3 regions of the Mesorhizobium cantuariense genome follow, and region 3 is predicted to be linked to each of the others. Evidence: predicted binding sites of a transcription regulator. Region 3 holds the regulator's gene; each other region holds the start of a gene.

Region 1 (10,454 bases), 830 kb from region 3:
CGGCAATTTTTACCCATCGTTAGAATCGATACTTCGATACAAAATAACGATTTTACAAATATGTCATTCAGGCCAAGAATAAGGCCACATCGAAAAGCAGATCGAGCGGAGGACAACATGCTCGCCGAGACGAAATTTGCCGCGGAGCCGTTGGCCAGGCCGGCGTTGGGCGAGCCCTACCTGCTGACCCCGGGCCCGCTCACCACCGCCTATTCGGTCAAGCAGGCGATGCTGCGCGACTGGGGGTCCTGGGACGGCGATTTCCGCGCCATGACATCAGACATGCGCCGCCGCCTGCTGGCGCTGACCGGTGACATGAAAGACGAATTCGACTGTGTGCCGATGCAAGGCAGCGGCTCCTTCTGCGTCGAAGCGATGCTCGGTTCGTTCGTACCCAAGGACGGCAAGGTCCTGGTGCTGGCCAATGGCGCCTATGGCCTGCGCGCCGCGCAGACCATGCCGTATCTCGGCCGTGCTTACACGCTGATCGACAAGGGCGACTACCTGCCGCCGCGCGGTGACGAGGTGGCGGCGGCACTTGAGGCCGACCCTGCCATCACACATGTCATCGCCATCCATTGCGAGACCAGTTCCGGCATCCTCAACCCGGTCGCCGAGATTGCCGAAGCCGTCTACGCCAAGGGCCGCAAATTGCTGGTCGATTCCATGAGCGCTTTCGGTGCCATCCCACTCGACGTCAACGAGATCCGCTACGAGGCGATGGTCTCGTCCGCCAACAAATGCATCGAGGGCGTGCCGGGCTTCGGCTTCATCATCGCCCGCAAGAGCGAACTCGAGGCCGCCAAGGGCCGCAGCCACTCGCTGTCGCTCGACGTCCATGCGCAGTGGGCGCACCTGAACAGGACCGGCCAGTGGCGCTACACGCCACCGACGCATGTCGTGGCCGCCTTCCTCGAAGCTTTGCGTCAGCATGAGGCCGAAGGCGGCGTCACCGGGCGTGGCGCCCGCTACACCAGGAACCGCGACGTGATGGTGGCGGGCATGCGTGACCTCGGCTTCGAGACATTGCTGAAAGACCGCTGGCTGTCGCCGATCATCGTCACTTTTTTCAATCCGGCCCATGCCAACTTTGCCTTTGACCGCTTCTACGACCTGATGAAGGACAAGGGCTTCATCATCTATCCGGGCAAGTTGACCGCCGTCGACTCTTTCCGCGTCGGCTGCATCGGCCAGATGGATGAACACGTCATGCGCCGCGTCGTCGAGGCGGCGGCTTTCTCGCTGCATGAAATGGGCGTCGACACCGCCGCCCCACCCGCCGCGGCAATCGCCGAGCGCGCCAAACTCGCCGCCTGAAGCGGCTGATTTCGAGGATTTTCGATGAACCAGATGTCCCCCATCAACGTCGCGGTCAACGGCCGCACTTACGCCTGGCCGCGTGTGCCGGCCATCGCCATCTGCCTTGACGGCTGCGAACCGGCCTATCTCGACGAAGCGATCGAAGCCGGGCTGATGCCGGCGCTGGTCAGGATCAAGCAAAAGGGCACGGTGCGTTTTGCGCACTCGGTCATTCCGAGCTTCACCAATCCCAACAATCTGTCGATCGCCACCGGCCGCCCACCGTCGGTGCATGGCATCTGCGGCAACTATCTCTACGAGCGCGAAACCGGCAAGGAAGTGATGATGAACGACCCGCGCTTCCTGCGCGCGCCGACCATTTTCCAGGCCTTCTACGACGCCGGCGCCAAGGTGGCCGTGGTGACCGCCAAGGACAAGCTGCGCGCCTTGCTCGGCAAGGGGCTGGCCTTCGACGAGGGCCGTGCGTTGTGCTTCTCGGCGGAAAAGTCGGACACCACGACTTTAGCCGAGCACGGCATCGACAATGCCTCGAAGCATTTCTGGCTGCCGGTGCCGGAGGTCTATTCGGCCGAACTATCGGAATTCGTCTTCGCCGCCGGCGTCCAGCTGCTGAAGGAATTCCGCCCCGACATCATGTACCTGACGACCACCGATTATGTGCAGCACAAATACGCGCCCGGCGTGCCACAGGCCAATGCCTTCTACGAGATGTTCGACAAGTATCTGACCGAGCTTGACGAGCTGGGTGCGGCCATAGTCGTCACCGCCGACCATGGCATGAAGCCCAAGCACAAGGCGGACGGTTCGCCTGACGTCGTCTATGTCCAGGACCTGCTCGACGAATGGCTCGGCAAGGACGCGGCCCGCGTCATCCTGCCGATCACCGACCCCTATGTCGTGCATCACGGCGCGCTCGGCTCGTTTGCCACCGCCTACCTGCCTGATGGCGCCGACCAGGCCGGCATCATGGCGCGGCTGGCAAAGATCGACGGCATCATGCTGGTTGTCGACAGCCCGACGGCCTGCGAGCGCTTCGAGCTGCCGGCCGACCGCATCGGCGACATCGTGCTGATCTCGACCGAGAACAAGACCATCGGCACCAGCGAACACCGCCACGATCTGGCGGCCCTCAACGAGCCGCTGCGCTCGCATGGCGGACTGACCGAGCAAACGGTGCCTTTCATCGTCAACCGGGTGCTGCCCGATTTGCCGAACGAACCTGTGTTGAGAAACTTCGACGCCTTTTACTACGCCACCATGGCGGCGGCGCTGGCGGGCTGAGCGAGTTGGATCGCCGGGAGGGCGTGTCGCCGTCCATGATGGCGCTGGTCGACCCCCACTCCGGCCCTTCGGGCCACCTCTCCCCCGATCGACGGGGGAGAGGAAGGGCGCTGAGCTCGCCGGCCTTGGCTCCTTCCTCTCCCTCCGGAGGGGGGAGAGGTGGCCCGAAGGGCCGGAGTGGGGGAAGGCATTGCAGCGACGCGATGGCCTCGCCGACAAAGATCAATGTGTTCTCTGAGCACCAGGAATACTGACATGGCCAAGCTCGATACTTCGATCAAAGTCCGCCACGAGCCGATGCGCATCGCAGGGCGCAGGGTCGACGCGGATGATGTCGTCCCCGTCCATTACCCCTACACCAATGCCATTATCGGCACCGTCCCGGCCGGGCGCGCCGAGCACGCCCGCCAGGCATTCGAGATCGCCGCCAGCTACAAATCGAAGCTGACGCGCTACGAGCGTCAGCAGATCCTGTTTCGCACCGCGGAGGCGCTGGCATCGCGCCGCGAAGAAATATCCGATCTCATCACGCTCGAGCTCGGAATCTCCAAGGCGGATTCGCTCTATGAGGTCGGCCGCGCCTATGACGTGTTCACATTGTCGGCGCAGATGTGCATCCAGGACGATGGCCAGATCTTCTCCTGCGATCTCACCCCGCACGGCAAGGCGCGCAAGATATTCACCACCCGCGAACCGCTGAAGGCGATCTCGGCGATCACGCCGTTCAACCATCCGCTCAACATGGTTTCGCATAAGGTGGCGCCGGCGATTGCCACCAACAATTGCGTGGTGGTCAAGCCGACCGAATTGACGCCGATGACGGCGCTTCTGCTGGCCGACATTCTCTACGAAGCCGGCCTGCCGCCGGAAATGCTGTCGGTGGTGACTGGCTGGCCGGCCGACATCGGCAACGAGATGATCACCAACGAGAACATCGATCTGATCACCTTCACCGGCGGCGTGCCGGTCGGCAAGATGATCGCCCGCACCGCCGGCTACAAGCGCCAGGTGCTCGAACTCGGCGGCAACGATCCACTGATCATCCTCAACGATCTGTCCGACGACGATCTGGCAAAGGCAGCCGATCTCGCCGTCGCCGGTGCGACGAAAAATTCCGGCCAGCGCTGCACCGCGGTCAAGCGGATCCTGTGCCAGGAAAGCGTCGCTGACCGTTTCGTGCCGCTGGTGCTGGAGCGGGCGAAAAAGATCCGCTTTGGCGACCCGATGGACCGCTCGACCGACCTTGGCACCGTCGTCCACGAAAAGGCGGCGGCCCTGTTCGAAGCCCGCGTCCATATGGCCGCCGAGCAAGGTGCTGAAATCCTCTACAATTCGGGCCGTCAGGGCGCGTTGCTGCCGCCGATCGTCGTCGACCGCGTGCCGCACACATCCGAACTGGTGATGGAAGAGACGTTCGGGCCGATTATCCCGATCGTTCGCGCGCCGAACGATGACGATGAGCTGATCGCGTTGTCCAACTCGACCGCATTTGGCCTGTCGTCGGGTGTCTGCACCAATGATTTCCGCCGCATGCAGAAATACATCGCCGGCCTTGAGGTCGGCACGGTCAACATCTGGGAAGTGCCGGGCTACCGCATCGAGATGTCGCCCTTCGGCGGCATCAAGGATTCGGGCAATGGCTACAAGGAAGGCGTCATCGAAGCGATGAAGAGCTACACCAATGTGAAGACATTTTCGCTGCCCTGGTCCTGACCGGGCGGCATTGACGGATAGAACAACCGAGGGAGCGTTCGCCGCTCCCTCATTCGCGTTTCGGAGACCATGATGGCCGCGATCAAAGAGCTTGTGCACACCGAAGGCGATTCCAACACCACAGCGGCTCGCGGCCGCTGGGATGCCGGGCAGGACGATCCGCGGATCCGCGGCCTGCTCGATCGCGACGCGGCCGCCTTCATGCACCAGAGCCTGTCCAGCCCCTGTCTTTCGACGATCGCCAAGGCGCAAGGCATCTGGATCGAGGACACCGCCGGCCGCCGCTTCATGGATTTCCACGGCAACAGCGTTCATCACCTCGGCTACGGCCATCCAAGGCTGGTGGCCGCGATCAAGAAGCAGCTCGACGAGCTCTGCTTTGCGCCGCGCCGCTTCACCTGTGAGCCCGCTGTCGAGCTGGCCGAGAAGCTGGCAGCACTGGCGCCCGGCGATCTCGGCAAGGTGCTGTTCACCACCGGCGGTTCCGACGCCGTCGAGGTCGCGCTGAAGATCGCGCGCGCCGCGACCGGCCGCTTCAAGACAGTGTCGTTCTGGGATGCCTTTCATGGCGCCGGCTTCGCCGCCGCGAGCGTCGGCGGCGAGGCGACCTTCCGCTCGCATATCGCCGGCCCGATGATGACCGGCACCGAACATGTGGCACCCTGGGACGGCTATCGCTGTCCCTATGGCCATGATTCCCTCGAAGCCTCGGGGCTCGCTTGCGCCAACATGATCGCTTACGTCCTTGGCCGCGAGCAGGACGTGGCGGCGGTCGTTGCCGAACCGATGCGGGCGACGCCCAATCCGCCGCCGCCCGGTTTCTGGAAGCGGGTGCGCGAGGCCTGCGACCGGCATGGCACGCTGCTGATCTTCGACGAGATCCCGACCGGCCTCGGCAAGACCGGAAAATTCTTCGCCCACGAGCATGACGATGTGACGCCCGACATCGTCGTTCTCGGCAAGTCGCTCGGCGGCGGCATCCTGCCGATCGCCGCCGTCATCGCGCGCCGCGACCTCGACGTCACCGGTGGCTTTGCCATCGGCCACTACACCCACGAGAAGAACCCTGTGACGACGCGCGCCGCACTGACCACCATTGACATCATCCTGGAGGAAGGTCTCGTCGAGCGCGCTGCCGAACTCGGCCGGCACATGCTGGGACGCATGCAGGACCTGATGGCGCGCTCGCCCCATGTCGGCGACGTGCGCGGGCGGGGACTGATGGTCGGCGTCGAGCTCGTCGAGGATCGCGATACACGCCAGCCGGCTCGCGATCTCGCCGAGCGCGTGTTCTACGCTTGCCTGGAGCAAGGCCTGAGCTTCAAGGTCAGCCAGGGCAATGTGCTGACGCTGTCGCCGCCGCTGGTCATTTCGAAAACCGATCTCGACCACGCGCTCGACATCGTCGAGGCCGCCGTTCTGGCGGCCTGACCATGTGGCATCCCCGAGGCCGATCTCGTCAACGCGGTCGCCGACGCCGGCCTTCCACGAGGCCGGAATCGTCGCCACGACAGCGATGCGACAGTTCCGTGACAACTATCAGAAGAAGTTGGCTTTCTATAAAATAAATAGATTTTACTTATCGATCACCAATCCCCAAAGTCGCCGCAACGACGAGATCGAACGGCGCCGCGTGAGCCTCCGGCCCACAGGCGAGATCGTCAAAGTGCATCGCAGAATGTGCCATCAATCACAGGGGAACTGATCATGAAATCGCGCAATGTAACCATACTTGCCGCCTTCGCCGCGGCATTGATGTCATCCGCCGCCTTTGCCGAAACGACCGAACTGACAATCTATACCGCCATTGAAGCCGAGGATCTGGCCCGCTACGCCGAGACCTTCACAAAGAGCCACCCCGACATCAAACTGAACTTTGTCCGCGACTCCACTGGCGTCGTTACCGCCAAGCTGTTGGCCGAAAAAGACAATCCGCAGGCCGACGTTATCTGGGGCCTTGCCGCAACATCACTTCTGGTGCTTAAGACCGAAGGCATGCTTGAGCCCTATGCGCCAAAAGGCGTCGAATTGCTTAAGCCGAAATTCGTCGACAAGGACACGCCACCAGCTTGGGTCGGAATGGACGCCTGGGCAGCTTCGATCTGCTTCAACACGGTTGAGGGCAAAAAGCTTGGCCTCATTGAGCCGACCAGCTGGAAAGACCTCACCAAGCCGGAATACAAGGGTCACATCGTGATGCCGAACCCGGCCTCGTCAGGCACCGGCTTCCTCGATGTATCGAGCTGGCTGCAGTTGTTCGGCGAGAAGGATGGTTGGGCCTATATGGATGCCCTGCATCAGAATATCGATGCCTATACGCATTCCGGTTCGAAGCCATGCAAAATGGCCGCCTCGGGTGAAACCGTTATCGGCATCTCTTTCGAGTTTCGCGCCGCGAAGTCCAAGAAGGAGGGCGCTCCCCTCGATATCGTCATCCCGTCCGAAGGCATCGGCTGGGACATGGAGGCATCCGCGATCGTTGCAGGAACAAAAAATCTCGAGGCCGCCAAAACGCTGCTCGACTGGTCGATCAGCAAGCAGGCCAACGAGATGTACAATGTAGGTTATGCGGTTCTGGCTATGCCGAATGTCGCCAAGCCGGTCGAGTTCCTGCCCGCAGATATCGAGTCCAAGATGATCGACAATGACTTCGAGTGGGCGGCCAACCACCGGAAGGCCATTCTCGACGAGTGGACGAAGCGCTATGACGCCAAGTCTGAGCCCAAGAGCTAGACGCAGAGCATTTCGACAGGGCGCCGTCAGAGCGGCGCCCTTCTCGTAACTCTTGCCGGATGGTCATAATGAGACATGAACCCGTCGCTGATATATCGGCAACGCCGGCCGAAGTGCGTCCCATGACCGCTGCCGGCAACACGGCTTACCTGCGGATCGAACATCTCTGGAAAGCCTTCGGCGAGTTCCATGCGCTTAAGGACATCTCGCTTGACATCAATGAAGGCGAATTCATCTGCTTTCTCGGACCTTCGGGTTGCGGCAAGACCACGCTGCTGCGCGCCGTCGCCGGCCTCGACCTGCAGACTAGCGGCGTCGTCCGCCAGGGGGGCAGGGATATTTCAACGCTACCGCCGTCAAAACGCGACTACGGCATCGTGTTCCAGTCCTACGCGCTCTTTCCCAATCTGACGATCGAAAGGAATATCGCCTTCGGCCTGGAAAACACCAAACGGCCGCGCGCCGAGATCGATGCCCGCGTCAAGGAATTGCTCATGCTGGTCGGCCTGCCCGATCAGGCGAAGAAATACCCAGCGCAGCTTTCCGGCGGGCAGCAGCAGCGCATCGCGCTCGCTCGGGCCATCGCCACCTCGCCCGGCCTGCTTCTGCTCGACGAGCCGCTGTCGGCGCTCGACGCCAAGGTGCGCGTGCACTTGCGCCACGAGATCAAGGGGCTGCAGCGCAAGCTCGGCGTCACCACGATCATGGTTACGCACGACCAGGAAGAAGCATTGTCGTTGGCCGACCGCATTGTCGTCATGAACCATGGCGTCATCGAGCAGGTCGGCAGTCCGACTGAAATCTACCGCCATCCCGCGACGCTGTTCGTCGCCGACTTCATCGGCGAGACCAACAAGTTCGAAGCGACGGTGGCAGCCGCTTCGGTCAGCTTCGGGGCAAAGGCTTTCAGATGCGCGCCGCACAGTTTTGCAAACGGCGAGGCAGTCGTCGCCGCCATTCGGCCGGAAGAAGTGATTCCGCACGGGCCGGGTTCGCGTTCGCCCGGCGCTCCCGATGTGGTGAAGACGCCGGAAAACCTGATCGACGTGACTGTCGGTGAAATGGAATTCCTAGGCTCGTTCTGGCGCACCCGGCTGCGCGGCGGAGAGCTTGGAGACGAGATTCTGATCGCCGATTTCTCGGTCAACGCCACGCGGCGTCTCGGCCTCGCCGAAGGCGGAGCGCTAACCGTGGAACTACCCGCCGACCGACTGCTAATCTTCCCGCAAGGAGAGCGCCATGGCGGCGGCAATTGATGTCCCGATGCCGTCTGGCCGGGCGCTCCGACAATCGCTCGACAAGGACGAGCTGATCAAGCGCGGTCTGCTGGTCGTCATCTCGCTCTATCTCGTCCTGTCGCTGGCAGCCCCGCTTTACGTGATGCTGTCGAAATCGTTCTCGACCTACAGCTTCGATCTTGGCGCGTTCGAATTCCAGGTTAGCGACGAGTTCGGCAATTTCGGCGAGCCAGCAACAGCCGCCGCCCTGAACGAGAAACTCGCCGCGTTGCCGCCAGAAAAGCTTGAGACCAGTTCGGATGGCCGGCTGCCGGCCACCAGCTTCTTTCCGGATTTCAGTTTCCGCAGCCCAGTCAAATACAAGATCCGCGGCACGACCGATGACGCTTATTTCCTGATAGGCACACAACTCCACCGCGGCACCGAATGGCAGGAAGTCGATTCGAACACCTTTCGGCGCATTATGCTGAGGCCCGCGCGCGCGCTTGGGTTGGACAACTACACGACCTACTTCTCAACGCCAACGCTGTTCCGCTCGATCCAGAATTCCTTCCTGATCGCGCTGATCAGCACCATCAGCACTGTTGGCATAGCCTTCGGCTTCGCCTACGCTCTGAACCGAAGCCAGATGCGCTTCAAGGGCCTATTCAGGCTCATCGCCATGGCTCCCATCCTGGTGCCGTCGCTACTGCCCGGCATCGCCCTCATTTATCTGTTCGGCAACCAGGGCATGTTGAAGAACCTGCTTGCCGGCATATCGATCTACGGTCCGTTGGGGATTGTCGTCGGCTCGATATTCTTCACCTTTCCCCATGCTCTGATCATTATCTCGACGGCGCTGGCGATCTCCGACCAGCGCCAGTATGAAGCCGCCGCTTCGCTGCGCGCCAGCAAATGGCGGACATTCTGGGTCGTTACCATTCCGGGAGCGCGCTACGGTTTGATCTCCGCGGCCTTCGTCGTGTTTACGCTCGTCATCACCGATTTCGGCTTGCCGAAGGTCATCGGCGGTCAGTTCAACGTGCTCGCTGTCGATATCTACAAGCAGGTGATTGGTCAGCAGAATTTCGAGATGGGGGCGGTGGTCTCGGTCATCTTGCTGATCCCGGCCATTGCCGCCTTCGTCGTTGACCGCCTGGTCCAGCGCAGGCAGGTTTCGCTCCTATCGGCCCGCTCGGTGCCTTACGAGGCAAAACCCAATCGCCGCTTCGACCTGGTCTGTCTAGCCTATTGCAGCCTGGTCGCGTTGTTCATCGCCGGCATCATCGGCATTTGCCAGTACGCCGCGCTGGTCAAGTTCTGGCCCTACGACCTCAGCCTCAGCCTGAAAAATTTCGCGTTCGATCGCATGGATGGCGGGGGCTGGACCTCCTACTATAACTCGATCACGCTCTCGATGCTGACCGCCGTATTTGGAACCGTCATCGTCTTCGTCGGCGCCTACATGGTCGAAAAGACCGAGGGCTTCAGGGTCGGACGAACCGCCTTCCACTTCCTCGCCATGCTGCCGATGGCGGTGCCGGGGCTTGTGCTCGGCCTGGCCTACATTTTCTTCTTCAACAATCCGGCTAATCCGCTGAACGCGATCTACGGCACAATGGCGATCCTGGTCGTCTGCACGGTGACGCACTTCTACACAGTCGGTCATTTGACGGCTCTGACAGCGTTGAAGCAGATCGATCGCGAATTCGAGCCGGTAGCGGCCTCGCTGAAGCAGCCGTTCTATCGCCTGTTCACGCGGGTGACAGTGCCGATCTGTCTGCCGGCAATCCTCGATATCTCGATCTATCTTTTCGTCAACGCCATGACGACGGTTTCCGCGGTGGTGTTCATCTATACAACTCACACGGCGCTTGCCTCGGTCGCAGTGCTCAACATGGACGACGCTGGTGACACCGCGCCTGCCGCTGCCATGGGCATGATGATCTTCTACACCAATGCACTCGCGCGGATCATCCATATGGCTGTTTCGAAAGGTATCCTGAAAAGAACTCAGGGTTGGCGGGTACGATAATTGCAATAGGTCAATGACAAAGCAGCGGAGACGAGCGCTACTCGCCGGTCTCGATCTTCAGCCCCACCGACCGCGGCGACATCTTTGCCGGTGCGGCACTGACCATGATCCTGGTGGCGGCTACGCTGGTCCTGCTGCTCGGACTGGAGCGAATT
Region 2 (10,454 bases), 1.8 Mb from region 3:
GCAAGGGGCTCGGCGAGACGGTCGATATCGAGGCCGCCTACAAGAAGGGGCGGCTGCTGTCGCCGATCAACCACCCCGACCCGGCGCATCTGCATCTCACCGGCACCGGACTGACACATCTCGGCTCGGCCGCGACACGCGATTCCATGCACAAGAAGCTCAGCGCCGATGGCGAGGAGCAGCTGACCGATTCCATGAAGATGTTCCGCATGGGGCTGGAGGGCGGCAAGCCCGCGAAAGGCCAGATCGGCGTGCAGCCGGAATGGTTCTACAAGGGCAACGGCACGATGGCGGTGGCGCCAGGTGCCGCACTCCTGTCGCCGGCTTTCGCCAAGGACGCCGGCGAAGAGCCCGAGGTGGCCGGCATCTATGTCATCGGCGATGACGGCGCGCCATTCCGTGTCGGCTTCACGCTGTCGAACGAGTTCTCCGACCACGTCACCGAGCGCGTGAACTATCTCTTTCTCGCCCATTCCAAACTGCGCAACGCCTCGTTCGGCCCGGAGATCCTGATCGGCGACCTGCCTTCCGACATCCGCGGCACCTCGCGCATCGTGCGCGACAGCGAGGTGCTGTGGGAAAAGCCGTTCCTGTCCGGTGAAGCGAACATGTCGCACACCATCGCCAATCTCGAGCATCACCACTTCAAATATGCGGCCTTCCGCCAGCCAGGCGACGTGCATGTGCATATGTTCGGTACGGCGACGCTGTCCTTCGCCGACGGCATCAAGACCGAGGCCGGCGACGTGTTCGAGATCGAAGCCAAGGATTTCGGCCTGCCGCTGCGCAATCCGCTCGAGATCGAGCAGCCGGTGCAGGTGGCGGTGAAGGCGCTTTGAGGTCGTGATCTCCCCCCCTTGAGGGCATATGCGCTAAGATAGGTGTTGCAGTGGGGAATCGGTTGTGATTCTACGCTGCGATGACTCACGAATCGCTTGTAGATGACGGCTGGGCCGAGACGATTGAGCTCCTCGGCGGTGAAGAGTTGATTGCAGGGAGTGCCCGCGAGACGAAGGCGTTTCTGCGGCCGCGGGGCGTCAGGTCGGCTACTGATCTGTTGCGCCTGACACTGGCTTACTGCCTTGGCAAGGTGGGCATGCGGGGCGTCGTGGCCTGGGCGGCGGCAAGCGGGATCGCCGACATCTCGGACGTGGCGTTGCTCGGCCGGCTGCGCAATGCAGGGCCGTGGCTGCAGCAGTTGATCGGGCACCTTTTGAAGCGCGAGGAGGAAGGCTTGCCTAAGGGCCGGCTGATCCGCATCCTCGATGCGACATCGGTTGCCAAGGCGGGTGTGCATGAGAAGAAGAACAATGGCCTTTGGCGTATGCACTGCGCCTTCGATCTTGAGCGCGAGCAGTTCGATTTCCTCGAGATCACCGACCAGAGCGAGGCCGAGCTGATCGACCGCGTGCCGGTGGTGCCGGGCGAGATCCGCATCGGCGACCGCGCCTATCTGCAGGCCGAGCGGATCGCAAAGGTCATGGCGCAAGACGGCGACGTTGTCGTGCGCGCGCCGTGGAAGAATGTGCGATGGCTCGACGCCAACGGCAAGGCGTTCGATCTCATCGGCCACCTGAAGAGCTGCCGGGAGGAGGTCATCGAAACGCCTGTCTGGCTGGGCCTCAAGAAGGGCGAGCCCCTGAAGATGCGCCTGATCGCCTTGCGCAAATCCGAGGCTGCGACACAAGAAGCGCGGCGCAAAATCAACAAGGAAGCCAAGGCCAAGGGCAAGCAGGTTCAACCGGAGACGCTGATTGCCGCCGGCTTTGTCATCCTTGTGACCTCGCTTGACCAGGAGGAGTTTCCCTCCGGCACAGTTCTCAAGCTCTATCGCATGCGCTGGCGCATCGAGCTCGCCTTCAAGCGTCTGAAGAGCCTGATCGGACTGCGCGCGCCTCCAGCCAAAGACCCAAGGATCGCAAAGCCTTGGATTCTTGCCCACTTCCTCATCGCGCTTGTGACCGAACCCCTTTCGCAGGAGTTGGGTGTCTCTCCCCCTTGAGCGACGGGCGCCCGCTGCTGTGGCGCGCCACCCGCCAGATCGTCGCCTCTCTGATCGCAGCGATCTTTGCTCAACCTCCCTTGGCAGCCCTGCGCCAAAATCTCCATGCCTTGCGACATCGATGGCGTGAGCCACCACGAAAGCGCAAATTTCAGTCCATGCCGAAGCTATCTTAGCGCATATGCCCTTGTGGGGGAGATGTCGCCGAAGGCGACAGAGGGGGTCGTCTCACATGGATCGCCAACCCCTTCTACGGTGGCGGAATGGGCGTTGGCGATCTACGCGCAGCGACCCCCTCTGGCCTGCCGGCCATCTCCCCCTCAAGGAGGGAGATTGGCAGCTTCAACCTCAATAGATATCGAAGTCGAAATACTTGGCCTGGATCTTCTTGTAGGTGCCGTCGGCGACAATGGCGTCGATGGCCGCGTTGAGCTTGTCGCGCAGTGCGGTGTCTTCCAGGCGGACGGCAATGCCGGCTTGCGTTTCCGTACCCTTGACGTCGCCAACCAGCTTGCAGCAGCCGTCGCTTGCCTTCTTCAACCAGTCCATCAGCACGAACTTATCGGAAAGTACGGCGTCGAGACGGCCGTTCGTCAGGTCGGTGATCGCCTCTTCCTGGGTCGGATAGAGTTTTGCCTCCGCGCCCGCCTTGCCATATTCATTCTGGGCATAGTCGGCCTGCGTGGTCGAGGCCTGGGCGCCGACCGTCTTGCCCGCAAGTGCTGCCGGTTCGGTCGAGGTGAGATCGCTGTCCTTCGGCGCCACCAAAGCGAGCGGTGTCGTATAATATTTGTTGGTGAAGGCGACCTGCTTCTTGCGCTCCTCGGTGATGCTCATCGAGGCGATGATGGCGTCGAATTTCTTGGCCTGCAAAGCGGGGATGATGCCGTCCCAGTCCTGGGTGACGATCTCGCACTCGACCTTCATCTGCGCGCATAGTGCGTTGGCGATGTCGATGTCGAAGCCTTCGACCTTGCCGTCAGCCGTAATGGTGTTGAACGGCGGATAGGCGCCCTCGGTGCCGATCTTGATCTTCTCCTGCGCCTGCGACAGCGAGCCGGCCGCCATCACCAGCATGGCAGCTCCCGCTGCCGACATGATCCATTTCGAAATCTGCATTTTCTTGGTTCCCCTTGAACGCCGGCATCTTGACGACCAGCAAGGCAGCCAAGCATAGCGAGCCAGCGCAGGCAAGTATTTTGCCTGACGGTGATAGGCGCTTAGCGCGCCGGGCGGAAATGCTTGGACAGCTTCAGGCCCTGCGCCTGGTAGTTGGAGCCGAGATCGGTGCCGTAGAGCGCCTGCGGCCGCTTCAGCATGTGCTCATAGACCAGCCGGCCGACAATCTGGCCATGGTCGAGGATGAACGGCACTTCGTGGCTGCGCACTTCGAGCACAGCCCGGCTGCCGGTACCACCGGACGCGGAATGGCCGAAGCCCGGATCGAAAAAACCGGCATAGTGGACGCGGAACTCACCGACCAGCGGATCGAAGGGCGTCATCTCGGCGGCGTAGAGCGGCGGCACATGCACCGCCTCCTGGCTGACGAGGATGTAGAATTCATCGGGATCGAGCACCAGTTCGCCGGCACCGCTCTTGTGGATCGGCTCCCAGAAGTCGACGACCTCCTGTGCCGCGCGCTTGTCGACATCGACGAGACCGGTGTGATGCTTGCCGCGATAGCCGACCAGGCCGTTCTGATCGCCGTTGAGGTCGATCGACAGCGCTATGCCGCCGCCGGAAATGTTCGGCGGCTCGGTGGCGACCAGCATCTGCGCGCGATGCAGGTCGTGCAGCTCGGCTTCCGAGAGCAGCGCATTGCCGGTGCGGAAACGTATCTGCGACAGACGCGAACCGGTGCGCGCGACGATCGGGAACGTGCGCGGGCTGACCTCCAGATAGAGCGGGCCATGATAGCCGGCGGCGATCTTGTCGAACTCGTGGCCGCGATCGGTCATGACACGGGTGAAGATATCGAGCCGCCCGGTCGAGCTCTTCGGATTGGCCGAGGCCGAAATGTCAGCCGGCAATGCCAGGCTTTCAAGCAAGGGCACGATATAGACGCAGCCGGTCTCCAGCACCGCGCCCTCGGCAAGATTGATCTCGTGCAACTGCAGCCGATCGAGCTTTTCCGAAACCTTGTGGTTGGGACCTGGCAGGAAGGAGGCACGCACCCGCCAAGCCTTATCGCCGAGCCTGAGATCAAGACTGGCCGGCTGGATCTGGTCGGCGTCAAGCGCGCGCGTCGACTTCAGCGCGCCGGACTGGAACAGCGCCGATATGTCCTGATCGGGAAGAATGCCTGTCTGCCGCAAAGCTGGGTCGCTCCAAGACCGTTGGTACAAACCTCTTAATGAAGCCGGCAATTGACGCAAGCGTGGCGCGGGTCTAAAGGGTCGTTATCCCGTGGTGATTTGGCCGGTCGGCTTGCAGCCACGTTAAACAAGTCGCTAAAGGACCGTCGGGCCGCAAGGCCGTATGGACCGGTTGCGACTTTCGCGGCCGGTTTTTTTGTGTCTGGAAGAAGAGCGATGAGCACCAAGAAGCGCAACTGGAAGCCTCAGACGGCACTCGTGCACAGCGGAACGCTGCGTTCCGGCTTCGGCGAAACGTCGGAAGCGATTTACCTGACCCAGGGCTATGTCTACGAAACGGCGCAGGCCGCCGAAGCCCGTTTCAAGGGCGAGGAGCCGGGTTTCATCTATTCGCGCTACGCCAATCCGACCGTCGACATGTTCGAGAAGCGCATGTGCGCGCTCGAAGGTGCGGAAGACGCTCGCGCCACCGCCTCCGGCATGGCCGCGGTGACGGCTGCCCTTCTGTGCAGCGCCAAGGCCGGCGACCATATCGTGGCGGCGCGCGCGCTGTTCGGTTCGTGCCGCTGGGTGGTCGAGACGCTGGCGCCGAAATACGGCATCGAGGCAACGCTGGTCGACGGCACCGACATCGCCAACTGGGAAAAGGCGGTCAAGCCGAACACCAAGCTGTTCTTCCTGGAAAGCCCGACCAATCCGACGCTGGAAGTGGTCGACATCGCTGCGGTTGCCTCACTTGCCAATTCGATCGGGGCGCGACTGATCGTCGACAATGTCTTCGCCACGCCTTTGCAGCAGAAGCCTTTGCAGCTCGGCGCCCATATCGTCGTCTATTCGGCGACCAAGCATATTGACGGCCAGGGACGATGCCTCGGCGGCGTCATCCTGTCGGACAAGAAATGGATCGACGAGAACCTGCACGACTATTTCCGCCACACCGGTCCGAGCCTGTCGCCGTTCAACGCCTGGACGCTGCTGAAGGGCCTGGAGACGCTGCCGCTGCGCGTGCGCCAGCAGACGGAAAGCGCAGGCCGGATCGCGGATTTCCTGGCCGAACGGCCGGAAATCGCCCGCGTCATCTATCCCGGGCGGGCCGACCATCCGCAGGCCGATATCGTCAAGAAGCAGATGTCGGGCGGCTCGACGCTGATCTGCCTCGACGTCAAGGGCGGCAAGCACGCGGCCTTCGCCTTGCAGAACGCGCTTGAAATCGTCTTGATCTCCAACAATCTCGGCGATGCCAAAAGCCTGATCACCCACCCGGCGACGACGACGCACAAGAATCTGAGTGACGAGGCCCGCGCCGAGCTCGGCATCGGGCCGGGCACGCTCAGACTGTCGGTCGGCCTGGAGGACACCGACGATCTGCTAGAGGATATCGCACAGGCGCTGAAGGCCAAATAAGAGGGCTTTTCAAGCGCCGGAAGGCGTCTCTTCCAGTTCGGCCGCCTTGGTGCCAATGGTCATCGCATTGCCGCGCCAGTCGACGGCGCCGCCGAGCCAGCCGCGCGCCCACATCGTCGGCAGCATCAGGTCGCGCACCATGATCGCCGCGACCATGCGCGGCGACAGGTACCAGCCCTTGAACCAGGCCAGGGCGCATTCCGGAAGATAGAAGGCCGCCAGCACGGCGATGGCGGTTGCCCAGAGACTGACGCCGGCGCTTGCCGCCGCAATCAACGCAAGCACCAGCGGCACCACCGCGCCGGTCAGGATTTCAGGCGCGAAGAACAGCGGAAAGGTGACGCGGCGCAGGCGTGCCCAGCGGGCCTGACGTGACCAGATCTCGTCAAAGGTGCGCCGGCCGAGCGGCTGCTCGAAGGGCGCGGCGACGAGATTGACGCGCAGGCCGAGGCCATTGACCAGCTTGGTCGCGGCGGCGTCCTCGGCGATCTCGGCTGCAAGCGCGCGGATGCCGCCATTGGCGTCGAGCATCGGCTTGTTCCAGAGCATGCTCTTGCCCTGGGCAAAGCCGAGGCCAAGCGCCTCGCCGGCATATTGCCAGCGTGCCTGCAGCGTGTTGAGGAAAGCGCATTCGACCTCGGCCCAGAAGCCGGCTGGCCGCGAACCGATCGGCGTCGAGCAGACAAGGCCGGTGTCGGGCCTCCATGCAGCCATCAGGTGCTGGACGTAATCTCTCGGCATCAACACGTTGGAATCGGCCAGAACAACCCAATTGTGCCGCGCCGCTTCCCAGCCCTTGACGCAATTGTTGAGTTTCGGATTGGCGCTGATGCGGTCGTCGCCAACCAGCAGCCGGGCCGGCACTTTCGGAAACAGGGCAATCGCCCTGTTTATCAGTTTGACCACCGGATCGTCGGCATGGGCGACGCAGAAGATCAGCTCGTAGCGCGGCCAGTCGAGCGAGAAGGCGCGCTCCAGCGTCTCGTGCGTGAACGGCTCGACGCCACGCGAAGGCACGACGATCGACACCGGCCGCGGCTTGCCGGCCGACGGGGGAATGGTGCGGCGCCGTTTCAGACGCGAAGCGGCAAGCACGATGCTGGCAAGATTTGAGAGGATGAGAGCAGCTGAAAGCGTGGCGGCTATGAGAGTGAGTTCCATCGAGATCCGGTCACTCCAGAAAAATCGGTCCATATGACGACCGATTTCAACAGTTCGGCAGAGCGCCCGAGTCGCGCGGCACTGATCGGCGCACACCATCATTGTCATGTGTCACTTAAATGACATTCTTTGCCCGCACCTGCCGTTCAGTCGGCAACGAACAGGACGCGCACCGTTGACCAGCTCGCATTGAGCGCCGAAAGTTGCCGGATTGTTTTGGAGCCGCTTATGTATAGCGCCGTCACGCGCAACATCGAAGTTCAGGTCAGGCCGTTCTATCTGGAGGACCGCTCGGATCCGGCCGAGAACCGCTATGTCTGGGGCTATCAGATAACGATCGACAATCAGTCGGACGATTTCGTGCAGCTGTTGTCGCGCTATTGGCACATCACCGACGGCACCGGCCGGGTCGAGGAGGTACGCGGCCCCGGCGTCGTCGGCGACCAGCCCGAACTCAATCCCGGCGACAGCTACCAATACACATCCGGTTGCCCGCTCTCGACACCGTCCGGCATCATGGTCGGGCACTACACGATGCGCAACAAGCGGGGCGAGACGTTCGACATCGCCATTCCCGCATTTTCACTCGACCTGCCGGGGACACGGCGGACGGTGAATTAGTTTCGCCTCACCGGCCGCGAAGCGGCCGGTGAGGCGTGTCTTTCTTTACTGAGCCGCGAATTCCGCCGGATCGAAGTCATATTGCTTCGAGCAGAATTCGCAGGCGACGTGGATGCCGCCATCCTCGGTGCTGTCCTTGATCTCCTGCGCGGAAAAACCCTCGAGGATGCCGCGGATCTTGTCCTTGGAGCACGAGCACTGGTCGGCGACCGGAACGCCGCCGAAGACGCGCACGCCATGCTCGTGGAACAGCCTGTAAAGCAGCCGCTCGGCACCGATCGTCGGGTCGATCAGTTCGGTCGGTTCGATCGTGCCGAGCAGCGCCAGCAACTCCTGCCAGGAATTGTCGGCCGGATCGTGGATCTCCTCGCGCGGATCGCCATCGCCACCCGGCAGATCCGGCACGCGCATGCGCTCGGGCGACTGCGGCAGGAACTGCGCCAGGATGCCACCGGCGCGCCACTGCTCGCGGGCGCCGCCGGGGCCGGGCGTCAGCAGCTTGGCCACCGAGAGCCTGAGATCGGTCGGGATCTGCTCCGACTGACGGAAATAGGTGCGTGCCGCATCTTCCAGCGTCTCGCCGTCGAGTTGGACGATGCCCTGATAGCGCTGCGTGTGAGCGCCCTGATCGATGGTCAGCGCCAACACGCCGCTGCCAAGCAGCGTCTGCTGGGACGTTTCGCCTGCCGCGACCAACGCCTCCAACCGGTCGGCGTCGAAACGCGCATAGGCGCGCAGCGCCGAGGGCGTGGAGAAATCCGCGACCAGCATGTCGACAGGCCCGTCGGTGCGGGTCTGCAGGATGAATTTACCCTCGAACTTGAGCGAGGTGCCGAGCAGCACCGTCAGCACACAGGCCTCCGCCAGCAGGCGGGCGACCGGCTCGGGATAGTCGTGACGGCTGAGGATGGCGTCGAGCATCGGCCCGAGCTGGACGGTGCGGCCGCGCACATCGAGCGGGCCGACCTCGAACGGCACGACGTGATCGTCGCCGGCGTAGCCGAATTCGCCGAGTTTGGGGTGATGTTCAGTCACTTGATAGGTTTCCAACATGACAAAGCTCCAGGGCGCGGCCATGCCGCCCTCCGGGGCGCATGCGTCGAAACGCGCTTGATTTGCGTGATGCGGCGCAGATAGGCATCACACCCCCGCAGATCAAGCTCCCAGAGATCAAGCGCCGAGACACCAGGCGAGCACGGCCTTCTGGGCATGGAGCCGGTTCTCGGCTTCGTCGAAGACCACCGAATGCGGCCCGTCGATGACCTCGTCGGTCACTTCCTCGCCGCGATGCGCCGGCAGGCAGTGCATGAACAGCGCGTCCGGCTTGGCCCTGGCCATGAGCTTGGCATTGACCTGGTAGGGCGAGAACACGTTGTGGCCGCGGGCGCGATGCTCTTGGCCCATCGACACCCAGCAATCGGTGACGATGCAGTCGGCCTGATCGACGGCCTCCTCGGGCGAGCGGGTGAAGTGCAGCTTGCCGCCATGCGCCTGCGACCAGTCGATATGCTTCTGCGCCGGCTCGCTGCCCTCGGGCACCGCGACGTTGAGGTTGAAGCGGAACCGGGCCGAGGCCTCGAGCAGCGAATGCAGCACATTGTTGCCGTCGCCGGTCCAGGCGATGGTCTTGCCGGCGACCGGACCGCGATGTTCCTCGAAGGTCATGATATCGGCCATCAACTGGCACGGATGGGTATCGTCGGTCAGTCCGTTGATCACCGGCACGGTGGCGTTCTCGGTCAATTCCAGCAGCCGCTCATGCGAGGTGGTGCGGATCATGATCGCATCGACATAGCGCGACAGCACCTTGGCTGTGTCGGCAATAGTTTCGGAACGGCCGAGCTGCATCTCTGTGCCGGTCAGCATGATGGTTTCGCCGCCAAGCTGGCGCATGCCGACGTCGAAGGACACACGCGTGCGCGTCGACGGCTTGTCGAAGATCATCGCCAGCACCTTGCCTTCGAGCGGCTTTGTCCGCTCGCCGGCCTTGAGCCGCGCCTTTCGCACCACCGCATCGTCCAGCATGAAGCGCAGATCGCCTTCGGAAACGGCGGAAAGGTCGGTGAAATGGCGAACTGACATCAGGAATGGTTCCGGATTACTTCGCGGCGGCAGAGGCGATCGCCTCCGCCAGGCCCTTGGCGCCGGCGCGAATGCGGTTGAGCGCGTCGTGGATCTCGGCGTCGGTGACGGTGAGCGGCGGCAACAGGCGAATGACGTTGTCGCCGGCCGGAACCGCCAGCAGGTGCTGGTCGCGCAATGCCATGTTCACCGTGGTGTTGGGCATGGCGCATTTGAGGCCGAGCATCAGCCCGGCGCCCCTAATGTCCTCGATGATTTCGGGAAACTCGTCGGCGACCGACGCAAGCCCCTGCTTCATCAGCAGCGCCTTGCGCTGGACATCTTCGAGGAAGCCGTCTTCCAGCACGACATCGAGCACGGCGTTGCCGACAGCCATGGCCAGCGGGTTACCGCCGAACGTGGTGCCGTGCACGCCTGCGGTCATGCCGACAGCCGCTTCATCCGTGGCAAGGCAGGCGCCCATCGGGAAGCCGCCGCCAATGCCCTTGGCGATCGCCATGATGTCTGGCGTGACACTGGACCATTCATGCGCGAACAGCTTGCCGGTACGGCCGATGCCGCACTGGACCTCATCGAAGATCAAGAGCAGGCCATGCTGCTCGCACAATTGCCTGAGCCGCTTCAGCGATTGCGTCGGCACCGGACGGATACCGCCCTCGCCCTGCACCGGCTCGATCAGGATGGCGGCCGTCTCCGGCGTGATCGCCTTTTCGGCGGCGTCGATGTCGTCGAAGCCGACCTGATCGAAGCCTTCGACCTTGGGGCCGAAGCCTTCAAGATATTTGTATTGACCGCCGGCCGCGATGGTCGCCAGCGTGCGGCCATGGAAGGCGCCCTCAAAGGTGATGACGCGGAAGCGTTCGGGGTGT
Region 3 (10,454 bases):
CTGCCGGCGTTGCCGACGACAAGGAAATCGGCAAGACCTGCATCGCCATTCGCAAGGACGGCAAGGCCGTCGACATCGATGGCGACTATACCGAGACGCTCGCCCGCATCGACTCCAACAAGACCGGCGTCGGCGTGTTCGGCCTCGCCTTCTACGAGAACAATGCCGACAAGCTGAAGGTCGCCACCGTGGAAGGCATCGTGCCTTCGACCGAGACCATCGCCAGCGGCAAGTACCCCGTCTCGCGCCCGCTGTTCTTCTATGTCAAGAAGGCGCATCTCGGCGTCGTTCCCGGCCTCAAGGAATATGTCGAGTTCTTCCTTGACGACCAGATGGTCGGCCCGGAAAGCCCGCTCGCCGAATACGGCCTCGTTGCTGCTCCGGATGCCGAGCGTCAGGCCCAGCGCGACGCTTTCGCCGCCGGAAAGGCGATGTAATCAAGCTACCGAACCAGGGCGCGGGCCAAATCCGCGCCCTGGTTTCACCGCACGCCGCAATGGCGGCTGCGTTAGAATTTCCCTTGGGGTGGGTCCATGTCGTCCTTGCTCGTACTGGCCATCGTCGTTGCCATCGGCCTGGTTGCCTTTTTCATCGGCCGCCAGCGTGCCGCGGCCCAGGATAATGGTAAGGTCAAGCCGCATTCGCGTGCCCATTATCACGGCTGGTGGGCCTTCCTGCTCGGCGTCCTGCCTGCTCTTTTGCTGCTAGCCGTCTGGGCCGTCGGCTCTTCGGTCTATCTTGACCGACACATTCACGCTGCCTTGCCCGAGCGCACCGTCGACAGCAAGGTTGCCAGCGAGGCGCTGGACGTCAGCCTGGTAAAGAGCCTCGCCAGGGGCCTGCGCAAACTCGATGCAGGCACATTGGCCGGCCTGCCTGCCAGCTTCGCCGAGCTGCAGCCGCTGCTCGCCGCCAGGGGCGTGGCACTGGCGAGCGACACACAGGACTACATGATCCCGATCGCCGTCGAGGCGAACAAGGTCCAGGACCGGCTCGGCCTGTTCGGTGCCGTCGTCATTCTCGCTTCGTCTATCGCCGGCGCCTTCTATGCGCTCAGGCAGATCGCACCGCGCGCCAGGGCGCGCAACAATGTCGAGAGGCTGATGCTGTGGGGCCTGCTCGCCGCCTCCACCATCGCCATCCTGACCACCGTCGGCATCGTGCTTTCGATGCTGTTCCAGACGATCACCTTCTTCGAGAGCGTCTCGCCGATGAGTTTCTTTTTCGGCACGGTCTGGGATCCGCGTTTTGCCGCCGCCGGTTCGGGCGGCAGCCAGGGCCAGTTCGGCCTGATCCCGCTTCTTGCCGGCACGCTCTACATCGCCGCCGTCGCACTGCTGGTGGCGGTGCCGGTCGGACTGATGTCGGCCGTCTACATGGCCGAATACGCAACACCCAGGGTGCGCTCGGTGGTCAAGCCGGCGCTTGAACTGCTGGCCGGCATACCGACCATCGTCTACGGCATCTTCGCCGTCGTCACGCTCGGACCGTTCCTGCGCGACCTGTCCGCGGCGCTGACCGGCGGTTCGCCCTTCATCCAGGGCCAGAGTATCTTCACCGCCGGCCTGGTCATGGGCGTCATGCTGATCCCGGTCGTGTCCTCTCTGTCCGACGACATCATCACCGCGGTGCCGCGCGCCATGCGCGACGGTTCGCTCGGCCTCGGCGCGACCCGCTCCGAGACGATCAAGCGGGTGATCCTGCCGGCGGCACTGCCCGGCATCGTCGGTGCCATCCTGTTGACCGCCTCGCGCGCCATCGGCGAAACGATGATCGTCGTGCTGGCGGCGGGCGTCGCCGCCAACCTCACCATCAACCCGTTCGAGGCGATGACGACCATCACCGTCAAGATCGTCAACCAGCTCACCGGCGACCTCGAGTTCAATTCGCCGCAGACGCTGGTCGCCTTCGCGCTCGGCCTGACGCTGTTCGCGCTGACGCTGGTGATGAACATCGTCGCGCTCTACATCGTGCGCAAATACCGGGAGCAGTACGAATGACCGACATCCCCATGGATACGATGGTCAGGGCCGCGGCCCATCCGCGCCGCGACATCGGCCTGAAGGCCCGTTACGCCGCCGAACGCCGTTTCCGCATCTATGGCGCCGTGGCGATTTCCGTTGGCCTGGCGTTCCTGGCCATCATGCTGATCACCATCGTCTCGAAAGGCTACACCGCCTTTTGGCAGACGACGGTATCGCTGCCGATCACGTTCGACGAGAAGGTGATCGATCCTTCCGGCAAGCGCGCCACCGATCCGAGCGTTCTGATCAAGGCAAATTATCCCAAGCTCGCCGAAAACGCGCTGGTCGCCAAGCTCGGCATCAATCCCGACGACAAGCCGGCAATCAGGCAGCTCAAGGGCTTCCTGTCGGAAGGCGCACGCGTCCAGTTGCGCGACATCGTCGCCGCCGATCCGTCGGTGATCGGCACGACGCGCAACGTCAACATTCTCGCCGCCGCCAATCTCGACTCGGCCTTCAAGGGCCAGATCGATCTCGGCGTCGAGGAAGCGCGACGCAAGGTCTCGGACCAGCAGATCACCTGGATGAACAAGCTCAAGGCCGAGGGTGCGATGGCCGAGCATTTCAACACCGGCCTGTTCACCTATGGCGCCTCCAGCCGTCCGGAAACGTCCGGCATGGGCGTGGCGATCATCGGCTCGTTCTACATGATGGTGATCGTGCTGCTGCTGGCGCTGCCAATCGGTGTCGCCGCCTCCATCTATCTGGAGGAGTTCGCCAAGAAGAACCGCTTCACCGACCTGATCGAAGTCAATATCAACAATCTGGCCGCGGTGCCGTCGATCGTCTTCGGCCTGCTCGGCCTCGCGGTGTTTATCAATTTCCTAGGCATGCCGCGCTCCGCCGCTTTCGTCGGCGGCCTGGTGCTGACGCTGATGACGCTGCCGACGATCATCATCGCGACGCGCGCGGCACTTGCCGCCGTGCCGCCGTCGATCCGCTCGGCAGCCCTTGGTCTCGGCGCCTCCAAGATGCAGATGGTGTTCCACCACATCCTGCCGCTTGCCGCGCCCGGCATCCTCACCGGCACCATCATCGGTCTTGCGCGTGCGCTCGGCGAAACCGCGCCGCTGCTGCTGATCGGCATGGTCGCCTTCGTCGCCGATCCTCCGACGACGCCTTTCGATCCGGCCACCGCGCTGCCGGTGCAGATCTATATGTGGGCGAACGAGGCCGAACGCGCCTTCGTCGAGCGCATGTCCGGCGCCATCATCATCCTGCTCGTCTTCCTCATGGCCATGAACATCACCGCGATCGTGCTTCGGCGTCGGTTCGAGCGGCGCTGGTAGAAAAAAGGCATTTTGGTATGAACATCATGACCGAACAGTCCCTTGAAAACGCAGTGGGCGACAAGGTGAACGCCAAGTCGAACGAAGTGATCAAAATGCGCGGCGACAAGGTCGGCGTGTTCTACGGCGAGAAGCAGGCGCTGTTCGACGTCGATCTCGACGTCCGCCTCAATCAGGTGACCGCGCTGATCGGCCCCTCCGGCTGCGGCAAGTCCACCTTCCTGCGCTGCCTCAACCGCATGAACGACACCATCGATTCAGCGCGGGTAATCGGCAAGATAACGCTCGACGAAGAGGATATCTACGACAAGAACATCGACGTCGTCGAGCTCAGGGCGCGCGTCGGCATGGTGTTCCAGAAGCCCAATCCGTTTCCCAAGTCGATCTACGAGAACGTCGCCTATGGCCCGCGCATCCACGGACTGGCCAAGCGCAAGGCCGACATGGATCAGATCGTCGAGTCGAGCCTGAAGAAGGCGGCAATCTGGAACGAGGTCAAGGACCGCTTGCAGGAACCTGGCACCGGCCTTTCCGGTGGCCAGCAGCAGCGTCTGTGCATTGCGCGCGCCATCGCCGTGTCGCCCGAGGTGATCCTGATGGACGAGCCGTGTTCGGCGCTCGACCCGATCGCCACCGCTCGCGTCGAGGAACTGATCGACGAACTGCGTCAGAACTATACGATCGTCATCGTCACCCACTCGATGCAGCAGGCGGCGCGCGTGTCGCAGCGCACCGCGATGTTCCATCTTGGCTATCTGGTCGAGGAGGGAGCCACCGACAAGATGTTCACCACCCCCGACGACAAGCGCACCCAGGACTACATCACCGGCCGGTTCGGCTGAGTTCAGCATACGAGGGACGAAGATCATGGGTGAACATACCGTCGCATCTTTCGATGAGGATCTGGAGCAGGTCAGCCAGCTGATCCGCGACATGGGCGATCTCGCCCGCTCGATGGTCAGTGGCTCGACCAAGGCATTGCTCAATTCGGACAATGCGCTGGCGCAGCGGGTGGTTTCCGACGATGCCATCATGGATGCACGCCAGCGCGAGTTGGACGATCGCGCCATCACGCTGATCGCCAAGCGCCAGCCGATGGCCAACGACCTGCGTGCGGTGGTCGGTTCGATCCGCATGGCCGGCGACCTCGAGCGCATCGGCGACCTTGCCAAGAACATTGCCAAACGCGTCGGCACTGTCGGCCTGAGCGTCACGCCGCGCGACCTGTCGCATTCGATCGACGGGATGGCGCAGCTGGTGCTGATCCAGGTGCAGGGCGTCATCGACGAGTATGCCGCCGCTGACGCGGCAGCGCTTGCCACGCTCAGAAACAACGACGAGCGCATCGACGTCAAATACACCTCGGTGTTCCGTGAACTGCTGACCTACATGATGGAAGACCCGCGCAACATCACTGCCTGCACGCATCTGTTGTTCTGCGCCAAGAACCTCGAGCGCATCGGCGACCACGTGACCAACATCGCTGAAAATGCCTATTATGTTTTGACCGGCACGCAGCTGCCCGCCAATCGTCCGAAGCAGGACGAGACGGCAATGTCCGCGCCGGCCGCATGACAGGGATGACCAGTCGATGATCGCGCCACGCATCATGGTGGTGGAGGATGAGGAGCCGCTAGGCGTGCTGCTCCGCTACAATCTCGAATCCGAAGGCTATCAGGTCGAGGTGGTGACGCGCGGTGACGAGGCCGAGATCCGGCTGCAGGAGAACGTTCCCGACCTTCTGGTGCTCGACTGGATGGTGCCTGCGGTTTCCGGTATCGAACTCTGTCGTCGGCTAAGAATGCGTCCCGAGACCGAGCGGCTGCCGATCATCATGCTGACCGCGCGTGGCGAGGAGAGCGACCGCGTGCGCGGTCTGTCGACCGGCGCCGACGATTATCTGGTCAAGCCGTTCTCGACACCGGAATTCATGGCCAGGGTCAAGGCGCTGCTGCGCCGCGCCAAGCCGGAGGTGCTGTCCAGTGTGCTGAAGGTCGGCGATATCGTGCTCGACCGTGAATCGCACCGGGTCTATCGCAAGAAGAGCGAGATCAGGCTTGGACCGACCGAGTTCCGCCTGCTCGAATTCATGATGCGCCATCCCGGCCGCGTCTTCTCGCGCAGCCAGCTGCTCGACAATGTCTGGGGCGAGACGATCTACATCGACGAGCGCACGGTGGATGTGCATGTCGGCCGGCTGCGCAAGGCCGTCAACAACGGCCGCATGCCCGACGTCATCCGCACCATTCGTGGAGCGGGCTACGCGATCCGTGAGGATTGAACTCGCCCGTTTGAATTCACGCCACGTTCTTGCCGGCGAGGCCGGATCTTGTTTGCGCGCCGGGTGCGAAAATCTCCTGGTCGACGAAGGTCAGCGCACGCATGGCGCAGCCTTCGCGGATCAGCGGCAGTTCGTTCGGCTCGGTGTCGAAGGAAATCGATTTCGAGTGCTGGCCGCCGGCGGTCTGGGCAATCGCCTTGCGCAATGCCGGCTCGATCAAGTCGAAGGCAGCGGCGCTGACCCCGACCATGGCTACGGGCGCCGGATCGATCAGCGCGAACAGGCTGCCGAGGCCGTAGCCGAGCGCTTCGCCGGCCTTGCGATAGGCCTCGCGCTCGGGTCCGTCGCTTTCGCGGGCCGCGGTGGCCAGGGCACGCATGTCGGCGTCGCTGACATCGGCGACGGGTTCTGCGTCCTCACCCAATTGCCTTGCGCTGCGCCAGATGGCGTAGTTGCCGGCATAGGCTTCGACGCAGCCGCGCCGCCCGCAGCGGCAGAGCGCGCCGTTCGGCCGGTGGATCATGTGGCCGAACTCGCCGCCCGAGGAATGGGTGCCGGTGAACAGCTCGCCCTTCAGCACCAGGCCCATGCCGATGCCGTGCGATAGAAGAATGGCGATGAAATCGTCGCGGTAGCGATCAGGGTCGCGCCAGCGCAGTGCTATAGCCATCATGTTGCAGTCGTTTTCCATGGTGGCGGGGATGCCGAACTCGTCTTCGAGTATGTCGGCGAAGGCGATGTCGGTGTGAGGCGTGATCGGCGACCACAGCATGGCGCGGGCATGGGTGTCGGTGATGCCCTGGATCGCCAGAGCGATGCGGGCGATGCTGCGCACGTCAAGATCGGGGTCTTCGAGGCGGCGCCGCACGATTGCCGTGCATTCGCCGATCAGCGCCTCGCGCGGCATCGTCAGCGTGTCCAGCCTGCGCTGCTCCTCGGCGATCACCTGGCCGGCATAGTCGATGACGGCAACGGAGAGAAAATTCAGCGACAGAACGACGGTCATCACCGCCGCCGCTTCCGGATTGAGGCTGAGGCCGACCTGCGGCCGACCGCGTTTGAGCGAGCCGGCCTCGCTCGGTTTGCTTTCGGTCAGGATGCCTTCGCCGATCAGGTCGGAGGAGATCGCCGATATGGTCGAGTGGCTGAGGCCCGTGGTCGCGGCGATCTCGGTGCGTGACGGTTGTCCGGCGCGGCGCACGGCTGCGATCACCATCGCGCGGTTGCGGCGGCGCAAATCGTCGTGGCGGATTCCGACCGACATGTTTCTTCACATCCTCCCGGTCGCCGCGGTTCTTCCTGCCCCTGGAACGCTGCCGGCAACGCGGTCAAATACTGGCAGAAGCGGCCCGCCCTGTCACTTATTTATTCCGAGGCTCGAAAAAAATTCTGAAGGACATCAAAATCCATCAGAATCGATGTTGACAGCGTTCGGGTGTTGGATCAGTATTTTTTCGAGGCTCGAAAAAATAGAGCCTCTGTGCCGGCCTTCGGGTCAGTTTGGTCGCGCCATACGCGGCGCAGGGAGGATAATATGAAAAGATTCACAGCCGCCATCCTGGCGGGTGTCGCCATGTCGCTGACGCTCGTGTCGGTCGCACAGGCCAAGGACAAGGTCATCGGCGTTTCGTGGTCCAACTTCCAGGAGGAGCGCTGGAAGACCGACGAGGCCGCCATGAAGACGGCGATCGAGGCCGCCGGCGACAAGTACATCTCCGCCGATGCGCAGTCCAATCCCGGTAAGCAGCTCACCGATGTCGAAAGCCTGATCTCGCAGGGCGCCAACGCGCTGATCATCCTGGCGCAGGATGCCTCGGCCATCGGCCCGGCGGTGCAGAAGGCGCTGGATGAAGGCATTCCGGTCGTCGGCTATGACCGGCTGATCGAGAACAAGGATGTCTTCTACCTGACTTTCGACAATAAGGAAGTCGGCCGCATGCAGGCCCGCGAAGTGTTCAAGGCCAAGCCGGAAGGCAACTATGTCTTCATCAAGGGTTCGGGTGCCGATCCGAATGCCGATTTCCTGTTCTCGGGCTCGATGGAAGTGCTCAAGGAAGCCATAGACAGCGGCAAGATCAAGAATGTCGGCGAGGCCTATACGGACGGCTGGCTGCCCGCCAATGCCCAGAAGAACATGGAACAGTTCCTGACCGCCAACGACAACAAGGTCGATGCGGTGGTCGCGGCCAATGACGGCACCGCCGGCGGCGTCGTCGCGGCGCTGACGGCTCAAGGGTTGGCCGGCACCGTGCCGGTCTCGGGTCAGGACGGCGACCACGCCGCGCTGAACCGCATCGCGCTCGGCACGCAGACCGTGTCGGTGTGGAAGGACGCACGCGAACTGGGCAAGAACGCTGCAGAGATCGCCTCGCAGCTCGCCGACGGCAAGAAGACGAGCGACATTGCCGGCGCCAAGGACTTCACGACACCAGGCGGCAATACCGTCAAGTCGCTGTTCCTGACCCCGGTTGCCATCACCAAGGACAATCTCAACGTCGTCATCGACGCCGGCTGGATCAAGAAAGACGAAGTCTGCGCGGGCGTCGCCGCCGGCAGCGTCGCGGCCTGCAACTAAAACCGGGTCGCTATCGGTTCGAAATCTCGGCGCCGCGGCCCAAAGGCCGCGGCGTTTCTCAAGGGGCTTCCGCTTCAAATAACTGCGGAAAGCAAATAGCATCCATGTTCCGGCATCCGCGTCAGACGGCAAACCGGTGGGAGGATCCATGACCGACACGACCTCTAATCAGCCGGTCGCCGGCACTGCAGCGGACCGGGCGCGTGCATCTGAACTCAGCGCCGCCGGGCGGTTTCTCAAGGCTACCGAGCTCGACACGCGCATGCTCGGCATGGTCGGCGCGCTGCTGGTCATCTGGGTCGGCATACACATCCTGTCGGGCGGGCTTTTCCTGACGCCGCGCAATCTGTGGAACCTCTCGGTGCAGACCTCCTCGGTCGCGATCATGGCGACCGGCATGGTGCTGGTCATCGTCATGCGCAACATCGACCTTTCGGTCGGCTCCGTCGAAGGCGTGATCGGTATGATCATGGGCGTGGCGCAGGCCGAATTCCTCATTCGAGTCATCGGCTTCCAGCTTGGAAATCCCTGGCTCTGGGTCATCGCGCTTGCCGCCGGCGTGGTGCTTGGTCTGCTGATCGGCGCGTTCCAGGGCTTCATCATCGCTTATATGGAGGTGCCTGCCTTCATCGTGACACTGGGCGGCCTGCTGGTCTGGCGCGGCATGGCGTGGCTCATCACCAGCGGGCGCACGGTCGCGCCGCTCGACGCCACCTTCCAATTGATGGGCGGCGGACCACGCGGTTCGATCGGTGCCACAGCCAGCTGGATCGTCGGCATCGTTGCCTGTGCGGCGGTTGCCTTCGCGCTGCTCAACGGCCGTTCGCAGCGCAAGCGGTTCAGCTTTCCACTGCGCCCCGTCTGGGCTGAGACCTTGCTTGGCGTGGTTGCCTGCGCCGCCATCCTTGGCGCCGTCTGGATCGCCAATTCCTATCCGTGGCCGATCGGCATCGTGCGCCAGTATGCGCAGCAGAACGGCATCACCATTCCAGAAGGTGGGCTGTTCATCGCGCATGGCATCGCCATACCGGTGCTGATGGCGGTGACCGTGGGCATCATCATGACCTTCATCACCAAACGCACGCGTTTCGGCCGCTATGTCTTTGCTATCGGCGGCAATCCGGAGGCAGCGGAACTCGCCGGCATCAACACGCGCTGGGTGACCATGAAGGTGTTCATGATCATGGGCGTGCTGGCGGCCATCAGCGCGGCAATCTCATCGGCCCGCCTCAATGCGTCGACCAATGCGCTGGGCACACTGGACGAGCTGCTGGTCATCGCGGCGGCTGTCATCGGCGGCACGTCGCTGGCCGGTGGCGCCGGAACGGTGATGGGCGCCATGCTCGGCGCGCTGCTGATGCAGTCGCTGCAGTCCGGCATGGTGCTGCTTGGCATCGACTCGCCACTGCAGAGCATCGTCGTCGGCGCCGTGCTGGTCATCGCCGTCTGGCTCGACACCGTTTATCGCAAACGCGTCTAGGGGAGGAACGATCATGGAAAAGAGTGCTCCCACAGGCACGCCGCTGATCGACATGAGGAACATCTCGATCGCGTTTGGCGGCATCCGCGCCGTCGACGACGCGTCGATCGATCTTTTCCCCGGCGAGGTCGTGGCGCTGCTCGGCCACAACGGCGCCGGCAAGTCGACGCTGATCAAGATCCTGTCCGGCGCCTACAAGCGCGACTTTGGCCAGATCTTCGTCAACGGCGAGGAGGCATCGATCTTCAACCCGCGCGACGCCAAGAAATACGGCATCGAGACGATCTACCAGACGCTGGCGTTGGCCGACAACGTCGATGCCGCCGCCAATCTGTTCCTCGGCCGCGAGCTGATGACCGCCTGGGGCACGCTCGACGACGTTGCCATGGAGGCCGAGGCGCGCAAGGTGATGGGCCGGCTCAATCCCCGCTTCCAGCGCTTCAAGGAGCCGGTGATAAAGCTGTCGGGCGGCCAGCGGCAGTCGGTGGCGATCGCGCGCGCGATCCTGTTCAATGCACGCATCCTGATCATGGACGAGCCGACGGCGGCACTTGGTCCGCAGGAAACGGCGCAGGTCGGCGAACTGGTCAAGCAGCTCAAGTCCGACGGTATCGGCATCTTCCTGATCAGCCACGATATCCACGACGTGTTCGAGCTTGCCGACCGCGTCTGCGTCATGAAGAACGGCCAGGTCGTCGGCACCGCCCGCACCACCGATGTTACCCAGGACGAGGTGCTCGGCATGATCATTCTGGGCAAATGCCCGCCCGGCGCCATTCCCGGACCGGGCGCGCTGAAGATCGCC

What was found. The regulator PhoB, encoded in region 3, activates phosphate uptake and scavenging genes when phosphate is short. The targets are predictions, from matches to a motif close to TGTCATNNANCTGTCAT.
Region 1: a site for PhoB is predicted at 5,833-5,849, ahead of ACFOJ9_RS25600 (putative 2-aminoethylphosphonate ABC transporter substrate-binding protein). Genes of this name have one in related genera too.
Region 2: a site for PhoB is predicted at 6,991-7,007, ahead of ACFOJ9_RS38110 (ceramide glucosyltransferase). Genes of this name have one in related genera too.

Annotation. Positions count from the first base shown of each region.
Region 1 is NZ_JBHRVD010000001.1:5,217,870-5,228,323, reverse strand. Features, by position in the region: gene ACFOJ9_RS25620 (2-aminoethylphosphonate--pyruvate transaminase) at 118-1,317, shown strand; gene phnA (phosphonoacetate hydrolase) at 1,342-2,601, shown strand; gene phnY (phosphonoacetaldehyde dehydrogenase) at 2,857-4,314, shown strand; gene pbfA ((R)-1-hydroxy-2-aminoethylphosphonate ammonia-lyase) at 4,387-5,745, shown strand; gene ACFOJ9_RS25600 (putative 2-aminoethylphosphonate ABC transporter substrate-binding protein) at 6,022-7,047, shown strand; gene ACFOJ9_RS25595 (putative 2-aminoethylphosphonate ABC transporter ATP-binding protein) at 7,116-8,303, shown strand; gene ACFOJ9_RS25590 (putative 2-aminoethylphosphonate ABC transporter permease subunit) at 8,287-10,299, shown strand.
Region 2 is NZ_JBHRVD010000001.1:7,829,530-7,839,983, reverse strand. Features, by position in the region: gene araD1 (AraD1 family protein) at 1-839, shown strand, start outside; gene ACFOJ9_RS38130 (transposase) at 920-2,002, shown strand; gene ACFOJ9_RS38125 (ABC transporter substrate-binding protein) at 2,351-3,121, opposite strand; gene ACFOJ9_RS38120 (2'-deoxycytidine 5'-triphosphate deaminase) at 3,223-4,317, opposite strand; SAM riboswitch at 4,399-4,476, shown strand; gene ACFOJ9_RS38115 (O-succinylhomoserine sulfhydrylase) at 4,534-5,721, shown strand; gene ACFOJ9_RS38110 (ceramide glucosyltransferase) at 5,731-6,882, opposite strand; gene apaG (Co2+/Mg2+ efflux protein ApaG) at 7,111-7,503, shown strand; gene ACFOJ9_RS38100 (Hsp33 family molecular chaperone) at 7,549-8,580, opposite strand; gene argF (ornithine carbamoyltransferase) at 8,674-9,585, opposite strand; gene ACFOJ9_RS38090 (aspartate aminotransferase family protein) at 9,602-10,454, opposite strand, start outside.
Region 3 is NZ_JBHRVD010000001.1:6,045,625-6,056,078, reverse strand. Features, by position in the region: gene ACFOJ9_RS29545 (substrate-binding domain-containing protein) at 1-437, shown strand, start outside; gene pstC (phosphate ABC transporter permease subunit PstC) at 534-2,000, shown strand; gene pstA (phosphate ABC transporter permease PstA) at 1,997-3,313, shown strand; gene pstB (phosphate ABC transporter ATP-binding protein PstB) at 3,331-4,155, shown strand; gene phoU (phosphate signaling complex protein PhoU) at 4,181-4,888, shown strand; gene phoB (phosphate regulon transcriptional regulator PhoB) at 4,905-5,594, shown strand; gene ACFOJ9_RS29515 (ROK family protein) at 5,611-6,858, opposite strand; gene xylF (D-xylose ABC transporter substrate-binding protein) at 7,129-8,169, shown strand; gene ACFOJ9_RS29505 (sugar ABC transporter permease) at 8,318-9,649, shown strand; gene ACFOJ9_RS29500 (ATP-binding cassette domain-containing protein) at 9,663-10,454, shown strand, end outside.